2 regions of the Alistipes sp. HGB5 genome follow, and region 2 is predicted to be linked to the other one. Evidence: riboswitches for the same ligand, from Rfam matches in the RefSeq annotation. Region 2 holds a riboswitch; the other holds the start of a gene.
The links. A riboswitch is a leader RNA that binds a small molecule or an ion and turns the genes downstream of it on or off. The one in region 2 is predicted to bind cobalamin.
Positions count from the first base shown of each region.

Region 1: another riboswitch for cobalamin. It lies ahead of HMPREF9720_RS06785 (putative transporter); the one in region 2 lies ahead of HMPREF9720_RS06515 (YncE family protein).

Region 1 covers NZ_AENZ01000041.1:32,496-38,346, reverse strand. The annotation lists gene HMPREF9720_RS06785 (putative transporter) at 70-1,752, opposite strand; cobalamin riboswitch at 1,897-2,093, opposite strand; gene HMPREF9720_RS06780 (DUF2284 domain-containing protein) at 2,180-2,752, shown strand; gene HMPREF9720_RS06775 (ATPase) at 2,740-3,486, shown strand; gene HMPREF9720_RS06770 (TonB-dependent receptor) at 3,502-5,808, opposite strand.
Region 2 covers NZ_AENZ01000040.1:131,378-137,228, reverse strand. The annotation lists gene HMPREF9720_RS06525 (TonB-dependent receptor plug domain-containing protein) at 1-1,673, opposite strand, end outside; gene HMPREF9720_RS06520 (hypothetical protein) at 1,681-2,565, opposite strand; gene HMPREF9720_RS06515 (YncE family protein) at 2,582-3,604, opposite strand; cobalamin riboswitch at 3,718-3,917, opposite strand; gene HMPREF9720_RS06510 (GNAT family N-acetyltransferase) at 4,057-4,494, shown strand; gene HMPREF9720_RS06505 (AsmA family protein) at 4,494-5,851, shown strand, end outside.

The sequences.
Region 1 (5,851 bases), on a different contig from region 2:
GGCTACTAATCTCTATGCAATGACTTGTTATGGCAGTAACGGGTCTTTGTTTGGCCGCGCCTTTTTGAGTTATCCGAAAATCAAAATCAAAAGCTGGGCCGCCAGCACCCGCAGGAACATCGACAGCGGATAGACCGTAGCATATCCCACCGAAGGTGCGTCGGACGTGGTCTGCTCGGTCGAATAGGCCAGTGCCGGCGGATTGGTCGACGCGCCCGAAAGCACGCCGATCAGCGTATAATAGTTGAGTTTGTAGTAAAAACGTCCGAAAAGCCCCGCCAGCAGCAGCGGAACGATCGTGATTACAGCTCCGTAAGCGATCCAGACATATCCGCCCGCGACGAGCGTAGGCACGAAATCCTCGCCGGCACCCAGCCCCACGCCCGCAAGGAAAAGCGAAATGCCCACTTCGCGCAGCATCAGGTTGGCCGACATCGTCGTATAGGTGATGAGCCGGTAATGCGGACCGTAGCGGCCGATCAGGATGGCGACGATCAGCGGACCGCCGGCAAGGCCCAGTTTCACGGGCTGCGGAACGCCGGGAATCCAGAACGAAATACTGCCCAGCACGACACCCAGCGCGATGCCGATGAAAATAGGAATCAGGTTGGGATGGTTGAGACGCTTGAGCGAATTGCCGAAGAGCCGCTCGGCATGGGCTACCGAAAGTTCGGGACCCACGACCGTCACCCGGTCGCCCAGCTGCAACTGCAGATTCCCTGCAGCCACCAGGTCGATACCCGAACGGTTGATGCGTGTAATGGTGACGCCGCTCGTGGAGCGGATGCGCAGTTCGGCGAGTGTCTTGCCGTTCAGCTCGGGTTTGGTGATAAGTATTCGGCGTGAAATCATCTTCCTATCCGGCATCATCGGACCGGCATCCACCTCCCGGCCGAGCAACGCGACCAGTGCCTCGGCATCTTTGGGCGCCGCCACGAGCAAAATCCGGTCGCCGCAGCGGAGCGTCGTCGCAGCATCGGCCAGTTCAGGAGCTTCGCCCGGACGGCAAATCCGCGACACGACGAAATCGCGCAGGGCCAAACGGCGTATTCCGGAGATGCTTTTACCCTCGACGGCAGGATTGCAGATTTCGACGGAAATCCGCCGGGTCGTCAGGTCTTTCAGCACGTCCGTACCCAAACCTGCCGCCTCTTCCTCCTGCCGCACGTCGATACGCAGCAGATAGCGCAACGCCAGCAGGGTCAGGATGGCTCCGATCACTCCGAGCGGATAGGCCAATGCATAGCCTGTCGCGATATCCGGGGCATCGGCTCCGGCGTGCAGGTCGCTGAAAGCCTGCTGCGCGACACCCAGCCCCGGGGTATTGGTCACGGCACCCGACATCACGCCGACCATCGTCGTCATCGGAAGCCCGGTGACATAATAAAGGGCAACCGTTGTAACGACGCCGAGCGCCACGACCAGTACGGCCAGTTTGTTCAGTGTGATGCCGCCCTTGCGGAACGAGGAGAAAAATCCGGGACCGACCTGCAAACCGATCGAATAGACGAAGAGAATCAGTCCGAACTCTTTGAGGAAGTGCATCAGGTGCTCGTCGATGTTCATGCCGAAATAGCTGAACGCGATGCCGACGAACAAAATACCCGTCACCCCCAGCGACACCCCGGCGATCTTCACCTTGCCCAGCATGATGCCGAGTGCGATGACCAGCGCCAGGATCATCACCGAGTGGGCGACACCGCCGCCCCAAAGCGACTCGGAACCAAATAGCAATCGTTCGAGTAATTCCATACCGAATCCCGTTTTAGGCCGAGCTGTTCCCGCAAAGCGAAACCCGTGTGCCGAAAACGGCACAGCAATCCTTGCAACAGCATCGGAATTAAAATTATCATGCAGTATACAACCGAAATCAAACGCCCATCCCTCGGGGTCCTTTGACATCGAATCGACTTGGCAGGTCTTCTGACTGACTCCTGTTCCGAAGCCTTCCCGATCCTTGCGGATCAGTGGCTGAGATGTTCGAAACCTTCACGGAGTTTCACAGCAGCGGGACTGTCCGGGATTTGCACCCGATTCCCTTTTCATTTCCTCCCCGGCACGGGGAACGGAAAACCAAATCTGGGGCAAATATAACGGTTAATCCCGAAAAACAGCGCTCGACAACAAATTATTTTCGTGAAACAGCATTACAAACGCCCGAAACGACTATTTTTGTTTCATGGATTTTTCATTTCGATATACCGCAGAAGACCATTGCGCTGCATTGCCCGTGGCTGACTATATCGCCCGGTTCCGTGATGCCAAGCGGTTTTTGGAGTGTTGCCGCGCCTGCCGCAATTACGGCTGCAGCTGGGGATGTCCGCCGTTCGGATACGATGTCGGAGCATATCTCTCGCAATATACGTCAGCATTGATTATCGCGACGAAGATCACTCCTGCCGAACAGCACGTTCCGATGTCGGAAGCCGGCCGGCTGATCCGCCCCGAACGGCAGCGGCTCGAACGGCGGCTGCTCGAAATGGAACGCAGGTACGGCGGACGGTCGTTCGCCTATGTCGGCACCTGCCTCTACTGCCCCGAAGGAACCTGCACCCGCCCCGAAGCGAAACCCTGCCGCCACCCCGAACTGGTACGCCCATCGCTCGAAGCCTGCGGATTCGACATCGCACGCACGACCTCCGAACTCTTCGGCATCGAACTGAAATGGGGTACAGACGGATCATTGCCCGAGTATTTGACCCTTGTCTGCGGGTTCTTCCATAATGCAGAAAATATAATATGGAACGGATAAAAGCCGTATTCAACTGGAGTGGCGGCAAGGATTCCGCCCATGCGCTGTTGCGGGCACAGCAATCGGGCGAATACGAGATCGTCGCGCTGCTGACTACCGTAAACCGGGATACGCACCGTTCGACGATGCACGGCATCCCGACGGCATTACTGCAAATGCAGGCCGAAAGCATCGGCGTTCCTCTTTATATCGTAGACCTGACGCCCAAAGGCAATATGGAGGATTACGACGTCGCCATGTCCCGGGCCGTGGAGCATTTCAAGACGCAGGGCGTGACCCGTTTCATCTTCGGGGATATTTTCCTGCACGATGTGCGCAAATACCGGGAGCAGCAACTCTCGCCGCACGGAATCGAAATCGTGGAACCGCTTTGGGGAAAATCTTCGGAAGAGGTGATGAACGATTTCCTCGTATCGGGATTTCGGACGGTCGTCGTAACCACGATGGCCGACGGACTCGGCGCCGACGCCATAGGCCGGGAGATCGACCGCGGCTTCATAGCCTCTCTGCCTGCCGGAGTCGATCCCAATGGAGAAAACGGCGAATATCATACATTCTGTTACGACGGTCCGATCTTCCGACAGCCCGTGCCGTTCCGGCTGGGCCGATCTTTTTCACAAAGCTACGACATCCGCCTAGACGACGGAACGGTGAAAACTTATTCCTATTGGTTTGCCGACCTTCAAGCTCTAAATACAAATTCGGATGCAGGAACCGGCCCTGCATCCGAATAACACGGTACATCTTGGTCACAGCGCGAATTTTGCTCCGATAAAGTAAGTGCGCGGAACTGCCGGACCGTAGATATAAGCGGCATCTTTGTTCTGGCCGAAATCGAGGTCCTTCTGGAAGCTGTCGAAAAGGTTTTTCACCCCGGCATTCAGTTCCAGCCGCAGTTGTTTCGTGAGCCGGAAATTGTACGACAGCCGCAGGCCCATATCCCAGAAATCGGGCGTCAGACGCTCGGTATCCCTCTCGATATACCCAGCATTGTGCTGCACGAGCATCCGGCCCGTGTAGTTGCCGAACACCGACGCCGTGAAATCACGCGTGAGGTTGACGTTCGCCGTCAAGTAGCCGTAATGGTCCGGCGAACGGAACATCCGCCGCTGGGGCGTCACGTCGTCCGACCATTTTTCGGGTTCGTCGTAACGGCTGCGCTGGAAGGTGTAGCCCAGCTGCAGCTCGAACCGTCCCGGAATACCCGCCTTGGCTTCGGCTCCCACGCCGGCCACGGTGGCTCCCGAAGCGTTGCGGCGCTCCTTAATGATGTTGCCCTGGGCATCCTCGCCGATTTTTTCGAGCGTAAACACGTCCTCAAGCATCGTGTAGAATCCTTCGACGAGCAGGTTGGCCTGCACTCGCCCGAAATTATGATACAGATCCACCGATGCACTCAGGCTGTGCGAGTATTCGGGTTTGAGATCCGGAGCGAGTCGAATGATCGCCACCTTGTTGTCCAAAGCGTCGATGTGCAGGTCCTCGTTGTAAGCCTGCGGCGCGTGGTAACCGCTCGAATAGCTGGCCCGCAGGCCGATCTTTTCCGTCGGACTGTAACGCACGTTCACGCGCGGCGAAAAGACGACGTTCTTCATCATGTTGTGCTTGTCCACGCGGCCGCCGATCAGGAAGTTGAGCTTTTCGCTCCGCCACTCGTTCTGGAAAAAGAAACCCGTGCTATGGGTGGTCTGCTCGAAGTCGCGCCCGAAGCCGAGGTATTTGTCGTGCAGCGTATTGTAGTTGTACTCGACGCCCGCCGTCAGTTCCGAGGGCAGGAACAGCAGTTTATGGAAAGAGTAGGTATATTGGGCTCCCGCCACGAACGTCTTGTCGTCCGTAGCGCCATAGGCGTCGGGCTTCTTGTCCGTGCCGAAATAACTGTCACGGTCGATATTCTGCGCCGAAGTATAGATGCCCATCCGGTGGCGGTTGTTCGGACTGAACCAGTCGAATTTCAATCCGCCGCCGTCGATCTTGTGATTGAGCTGTTCGGCGATATCGGCCATGTGGGGCGGCTGGTCGAACTCGTTGCCCCCACGGCGAAACTCGTGAATATGGTGGTATTCCGCCGTCAGACGCGTATAGGGCGAAGTTTTGTAATAGGCCCGAAATCCGGCCGTCTCGGAGTTGAGTTTTGGGATGTCCGAGAATCCGTCCCCGTTGCGGTCATCCGAATCGCGGTCCTTAATCATGCCGAACAGGTAGACGCCCATTTTGTAGTCGTCGGAGACGAACGAGCCGTTGAGCGAGGTGTTGAAGTCGGCCGTACCGCCCTCAAAGATATTGGTCGTATTGGAGAGTGTGACGGAGTTGCGCAGCGGCTCCTTGGTGATGATGTTGACCACACCGCCGATGGCATTCGCCCCGAACAACGCCGAGCCGCCTCCGCGGATCACCTCGACCCGCTCGATCATGGCGACGGGCAGCTGTTCAAGGCCGTAGACCGATGCCAGCGAACTGAAGATCGGGCGGCTGTCGAGCAGTACCTGCGAATACTGCCCTTCGAGTCCGTTTATGCGCAGCTGGGTCGTACCGCAGTTGCCGCAGTTGGTTTCGACGCGCAATCCCGACTGGAAATTCATCGTCTCGGCCAGATTGCACGAGGCGGTCGATTCGAAGAGTTTGGCCGAGGCCACCGATACGATAGTCGGTGATGTTTTCTTGTTGGTCTCCGTCCGGCTGGCCGACACGACGACCTCTTCGACAGAAAGCGCCTCTTCGGTCAGGGAAAAATTGACCTCGATGGTCTTGTCGGGCGAGATCTCGACCGTCTGCTCGGCACTCCTGTAACCCACAGACGAGGCAACGAGCGTAAAACGGCCCTGCGGCAGGTTCTTCAGGAAATAGTGCCCCGTGGCATCGGTAGCGATGCCGATGGTCGTGCCTTTCACGGCGATGGTGGCAAAGGCCAGATGTTCGTAGGTTTTGGCATCGACCACATGGCCGGTGATATTTGCGTCGCTCTGCTTTTGGGGCTTCATGGCAGGCTCCTCCCCGGCGGAGCATACCGCGGGGAGCAGGAGCATGAGAAATGCCCCCAATATTTTTTCTTTCATGGAAAAATCCGGTTTTTGATAATTACTGATACATATACATGGC
Region 2 (5,851 bases):
GAACGGGTCCATGCGAAATTGCCGTCGAGGAGCAGTCGCCAGCCGCCCGAAGTCTCGGCTTCGGCCGAGAGTTTGGCTTCGACGCCGTAACTGTGGACGCGGCGGATGTTGATCGGGGTGTAGATACCCAGTTTGGGACTGCCTATCCAGAGTATCCAGTCGTCGATGCGCGAATCGAACGCCGTGGCCGACGCGCGCAGCGAACGGGCGTCGCCTTTGAGCGTCGTTTCCAAGCCCGCGTCGAACGTCCAGCCCCGTTCGGGTTTGAGGTTCTTGTTGCCGCCGGGACGGAAGTAGAGGTCGTTGAGCGTGGGGTAGCGGTAGTTGCGGGCGGCCGAAGCCCGGACGACCACGCTGCCGCGTTTCGAGAGCACGTAGTCCGCGAACAGCGCCGGGATGACGGGCGTGGTACGGTCTCCGTATAACTCCCACCGCAGGTCGGCGGCGACGCCCAGCCGCGGCACGGGACGCCATTTCACGGCGGCGAACGCCGAAAGTTCGAACCGCTCCTGCCGGTAGAGCGTATCGGCCCGCAGGCCGTTGTTGCCGATCACCGAGAGGTCGCCGCTGCGCACCCGGTGCTGATGGAGGGCGGCGTTGGCCGAGAAGAGCCACTTCTCGCCGAGCGCATATTCGGCTTCGGCCTTGGCGAAGAGCGTGTGAATGCGGCTCCGGGCGTCGGTATTGACGACGAACTGCCCTTTGCCTTCGGGGTCCTGCTTGAGCAGGTAGCGCAGATCGGTGTAGGTGTAACCCGCGCGTGCGCCGAGTTTCAGTCCGTTGCGCAGCCGCTCCCAGCCTGCCACGGCCCGCAGCGTGCGCTCGTCCTGCGTATTCTGTTTCTGTTTGCTTTTGTTGCGGTCGGACGTGAGCATCGCCAGTCCGCGGTGCGAATCGAGGTACCATGCCGCCAGCGAGAACCGGTCGCCGCCGCGCGTGGTGTAATAGAGTTCCTGCATGACGTGCAGGTCGCGGAATCCGCCGTTGCGGTTGCGCTGCAGGGGGTAATATTCGCCGACGATTTGGCCGTCGTCGTCGGTTACGAACTCTTTCGAGTTGTAGTTGCGGAAGCGGAAATCATTGTCCGAGGTGCTGTAGAGCACGCGCGTCGAACTGCTCCACCGCGCGCCTCCGTAGGTCAGGTGCAGGAATTCGTCGAACGTGGCGAACGACCCGATGCCCTGCACGTAACGCAGCCCCAATCCCTGCTCCGCGGGGGCTTTGGTCGCCAGCGTCACCGCGCCGCCCAGCCCGCCGCCGGTGACGCCCACCGAGCTGGCTCCGTGATAGATCGTCGCGTCGTCGATGAAATAGGCGGGTATCAGCGAAAAATCGACCTGTCCGAGCATCGGCGAATTGACCTTCATGTCGTTCCACGTCACCTGCGTGTGCGAGGGCGCCGTGCCGCGGAACGAGGCGGTCGCGAGCGTTGCGCGGCCGTAGGATTTGATGAAGATGGTCGAACCCGTCGCCAGGGCGTCGGCCAGCGATGCGGTGATGTTTTCGCGCAGGACGAGCGTGTCCAGCTCGGTGCGCTGTACGCCGATCTCCTTCATCGGGCGGCGTCCCGAAATATCGACCGACTCGATGGCGATGGTGCGGGCCGTCGAGTCACGCTGCGCCGCGGCGGGCAGGGCGCAGGTCAGGCAGAGGAGTATCGTCGCGGTGCGCAGCACGCGGTCAGTTGCGTTTGGTTACGGTCCGGTAGCAGCCGATGCCGCACACTTCGGTCGAAATCTCGCCGATCAGCGGGGCTTTGGCGTTCACGCCCGTCTGCACCTTGATGAAGTCGATCTGCTGCAGGTTGGCGGGCGAGCCGTCGGCCGTCACGGCGTCGCTGATGCGCAGGCGGTTGGTCGTGCCGATCCGGTCCACCGTCGAAAAGTTGTCGGCGTAGCCCCATGCGAACGCCTGAGGTCTCCACTGTCCGTCGGCCTGTTCGACATTGTCGCGCAGCCGCGTGCCGGTGAATTTCAGGTCGGCAGGCTCGATCCATGCCGGACAGTAGGAGGCCTGCGTATGTTCGTCCATCCGGTCGATCGTGCCGCTGCCGCCCCGGTCGTCGGTCCATGCGGCGGAGCCGTCGGCGAGCGGCGTGTAGGTGACCGCATACCCCCGGATCGTCGCGGCGTTGTCGTACTCGCTGCCTTTCAGCTCGTACCACGTGTCGTCGGGCATTCCGTTGCCGTTGGCGTCCTGCATGACCCAGACGACGCCCGGCTCGGACGAGGTGTTCATGGCGTTGCCCTTGACGTAAAGGTCGTAACCGCCCGTGTTGGGTACCGGCTCGGCGAATGCCGCGACGAGGTATCCGCCCCATCCGCCGAGCGAAACCCAGTTGTTCTCGGCGAAACGCGCGGCGGCGTACCGGCAGGCTTTCTCCGGCGTATCCACGTTGTCGAACGCGCCTCCGGAGCGCGCCTCTTCGTTGATGAACTGTCCCGGTGCGGGAGTGTATTCGAGAATCCGGGCCACGGGTTCGTCCGTCTGCGTGGTCGTGATCTCTTCGCCGGAGTTGCAGGCGGCCAGCAGAAGAGCCGCCAGAGGGAATGCGTATTTTTTCATCTTCTTCGAATGTTTTTTACGGTTTGAAACAGAACGATCCGGGGGTGATGCCGACGCGTATCGTGTCGACGGCCGCGCCCCGCGCCGTGAAGCGGTAGACCACGCCGTGCTGGACGTAGTCGATGGCGTCGGCCACGTAGACCTCCGAGGTCAGCGGATCGACCGCCACTTCGTAATAGGTGGTCTGCGTATAGGGCAGGAACGGCGTGACGGGCAGCTCCTCGGCATCGACCCGCATGCGCCAGACGTCGCGGTTGATGAAGTAGAGCGTGTCGCGCGTGCCGTTGAGGGTGACCGACGAGGGATGGTCGCCCGCGGCGAACGTATAGGTCTGCTCGACGCGGCGCGTGGCGGCGTCGATGCGGTAGAGCGCCGCAGGAATGCCTGCGGTGCGTCCGTCGGTGACGGTCCAGAGTTTGCCGAAGCGGTCGAGGACCAGCGACGAGGGCTGCGGTCCGACCTCGATCGAGTCCACCAGCGTTTCGCGTGCGGCGTCCACGACCAGAATCTTGTCGTCGTACGACCAGCAGTTTACGAACACTTCGTCGCCCCACTGCACCATCTGTTCGGTCGATTTGTGGCCGTTCATCGGAATCCGGCCGCGGATGCGGTTGCTGCGGGAATCCACGACCGTGATGCGCGGATCGTAAAGGTCGGTGATATAGGCCGTCGTGTCGTTGGGGAAGTGGATGTAACGCGGCGAGACGACCCCTTCGATCACTCCCGTGACGCGGAAAGTCGCCGGGTCGATGACATAGACCGCGCCCGAATTGTTCACCACGACGTATCCGCGTCCTTTGTGGAGGGTCATCGACTGGGCGACGTCGCCCAGTTTCATGCCGTTCGCGCGGATGAAGATTTCGTTTTCGACGCTCCGTGCCGCCGGATCGTAGAACGACAGCGAAGCGTTGTCCCAGCCGAAGTTGCCCTCGCACGTGATGAACACGCCGCGCTGCGACTGCGCGAACGGCTCTTCATGCAGCGGTCCGTAGTCCATGCAGGCGCAGCAGAATCCTGCGCCGGCGCATAAAACCGCCATATGTCGTAAAACGCGTTTCATCGGCTTTCAAATGACTGCGGCTGGTACGGGCTGACGTGTCGGATGCCGGTGTCGGCGACGGTCTGCTGCGCCCCATTCTCCGCAGGGTGCATATTGGTTGAACGGCATGCGGCAGGTCTTCTGACTCGTTACCGTTCCGGCGCCTTCCCGTCCCGGAGGACAGTGGCCAAAGAGTGCCGGAACATGTTGCGTAACTTACAGCAGCGGGAACTGTTGCCGGATTTCACGGCATTCCCTTTTAATCCCCGCGCCCTTCCGGGGCGTTTCGGGAACCGATGCGACGCAAAAGTAATCTTTTTTCGAGACATGCCCCAAAGATTCGGACGAAAATATTAACTTTGTTGAGTAAATTGCGGCTCTGCGGACTCCGGCGAGGGTGATCGGCGGAGCTGTTGTGAAAAAAGATTAACTTTGCCCGAAAATCGGATGTTATGACGGTTGAGATACGACGGATAACCCAAGTCTCGGATGCGCTCGAAGAGGCGTTCGCGCGGCTGATGCCGCAGCTTTCGCCGCGGCTGGGCGCGCCCTCCCGCGAGGTGTTGCGGCGTGTGGCCGGAAGCGAAACCGGGGAGTTGCTGGCTGCCGTGGCCGGGGAACGCATCGTCGGGGTGCTGACGCTGGCGTGGTACGATGCGCCTTCGGGGCGCAAGGCGTGGATCGAGGACGTCGTGGTGGACGGCGCGGCACGCGGCTGCGGCGCGGGCGATGCGCTGGTGCGCGCCGCCGTGGAGCATGCGGCCCGCATCGGCGCCGGGAAGGTGATGCTGACGTCGAACCCGGCGCGCGAAGCCGCTAGGGCGCTTTATCGCAAAGTCGGATTCGAAGAGGTGGAAACCACGGTTTTCGCCTTTAAAACAGATAAGTGATGAAAAAATTCGTGAAGATTGCGGCCATCGTGGTGGCCGTCGTGCTGGTGATCGCTCTGGTGGCGCCGATGGTGCTGCGGGGCAAGATCGCCGAGATTGTGAAGCGTGAGGCCAATGCGATGCTCGATGCGCGGCTCGATTTCGAGAAGCTGGACATCAGCCTGTTGCGCCATTTTCCCCGTGCTTCGCTCGACCTGAAGGGACTGACGCTGGTGGGCGAGGAGCCTTTCGCGGGCGATACGATCGTCGCCGCGCAGCGGATTTCGGTGGTCGTGAACGTGATGTCGCTTTTCGGCGACGAGGGGTTCGAGGTGACGAAGATCATTCTTTCGGAGCCTGCGCTTCATGCGCACAAACTTGCCGACGGCAGGGTGAACTGGGACGTTGTGAAGGCTTCGGAAGAGGCTCAGGGCGAAGAGGAGACCCCCGCCGATGCGGAACCTTCGTCGTTCCGCCTTTCGGTCCGCGACTTCAGGATCAGCGACGCGGCGATCCGTTACGAGGACGATTCGACGGGCATGCGCTTCTCGACCGCACCTTTGTCACTTCGCCTGCGGGGCGACATGTCGGCCGACCAGACCGACCTCGACCTGCGGCTGACGGCCAAGGGCATGCGGCTGGTTTCGGGCGGTATTCCGATGCTCAGCGGCGCCGAAGCGGAGCTGGATGCGGTGATTGCGGCCGATCTGGCGAACAGCCGCTTTACCTTCTCGCAGAACAAACTGCGCCTGAACGCCATCGAGGTAGGTCTCGACGGCTGGGTGGAGCTGAAAGACGACGCCGTGGCCATGGACGTCACGGCCGGCTGCGACAAGGTGCAGTTCAAGGACGTGCTTTCGCTCGTTCCGGCCTTCTACACCCGCGACTTCCGTAATCTTGCGGCCGGCGGCGAACTTTCGATGGCGCTCTGGGCGCGCGGCGAAATGCGCGGTGCGGCGCTTCCGGCGTTCGAGCTCAGGACGGAGGTGCGCAACGGCAGTTTCCAGTACTCGTCGCTGCCCAAGGCGGTGGACGGCATCAACATCGACGTCCGGATCGCCAATCCCGGCGGCGTGGCGGATAAGACTGAAATCGACCTTTCGAAATTCACGCTCCGGATGGCCGGGAATTCGCTTTCGGCGTCGGCCTATGCGACCAATCTGGTCAGCGACCCGACGTTCCGTGCCGCGGTGGACGGCCGTGTCGATCTGGGGGCCGTCAAAGAGGTGTATCCGCTCGAAAAGGGGATGGAACTGAGCGGCCTGATTACCGCCGACGTGAAGGTTTCGGGCCGTATGTCCGACATCGAAAAGAGCCGCTACGAGCGGATCGGCGCGTCGGGAACGTTCGTCGTCGAGCGGCTGGGCCTGACCATGCC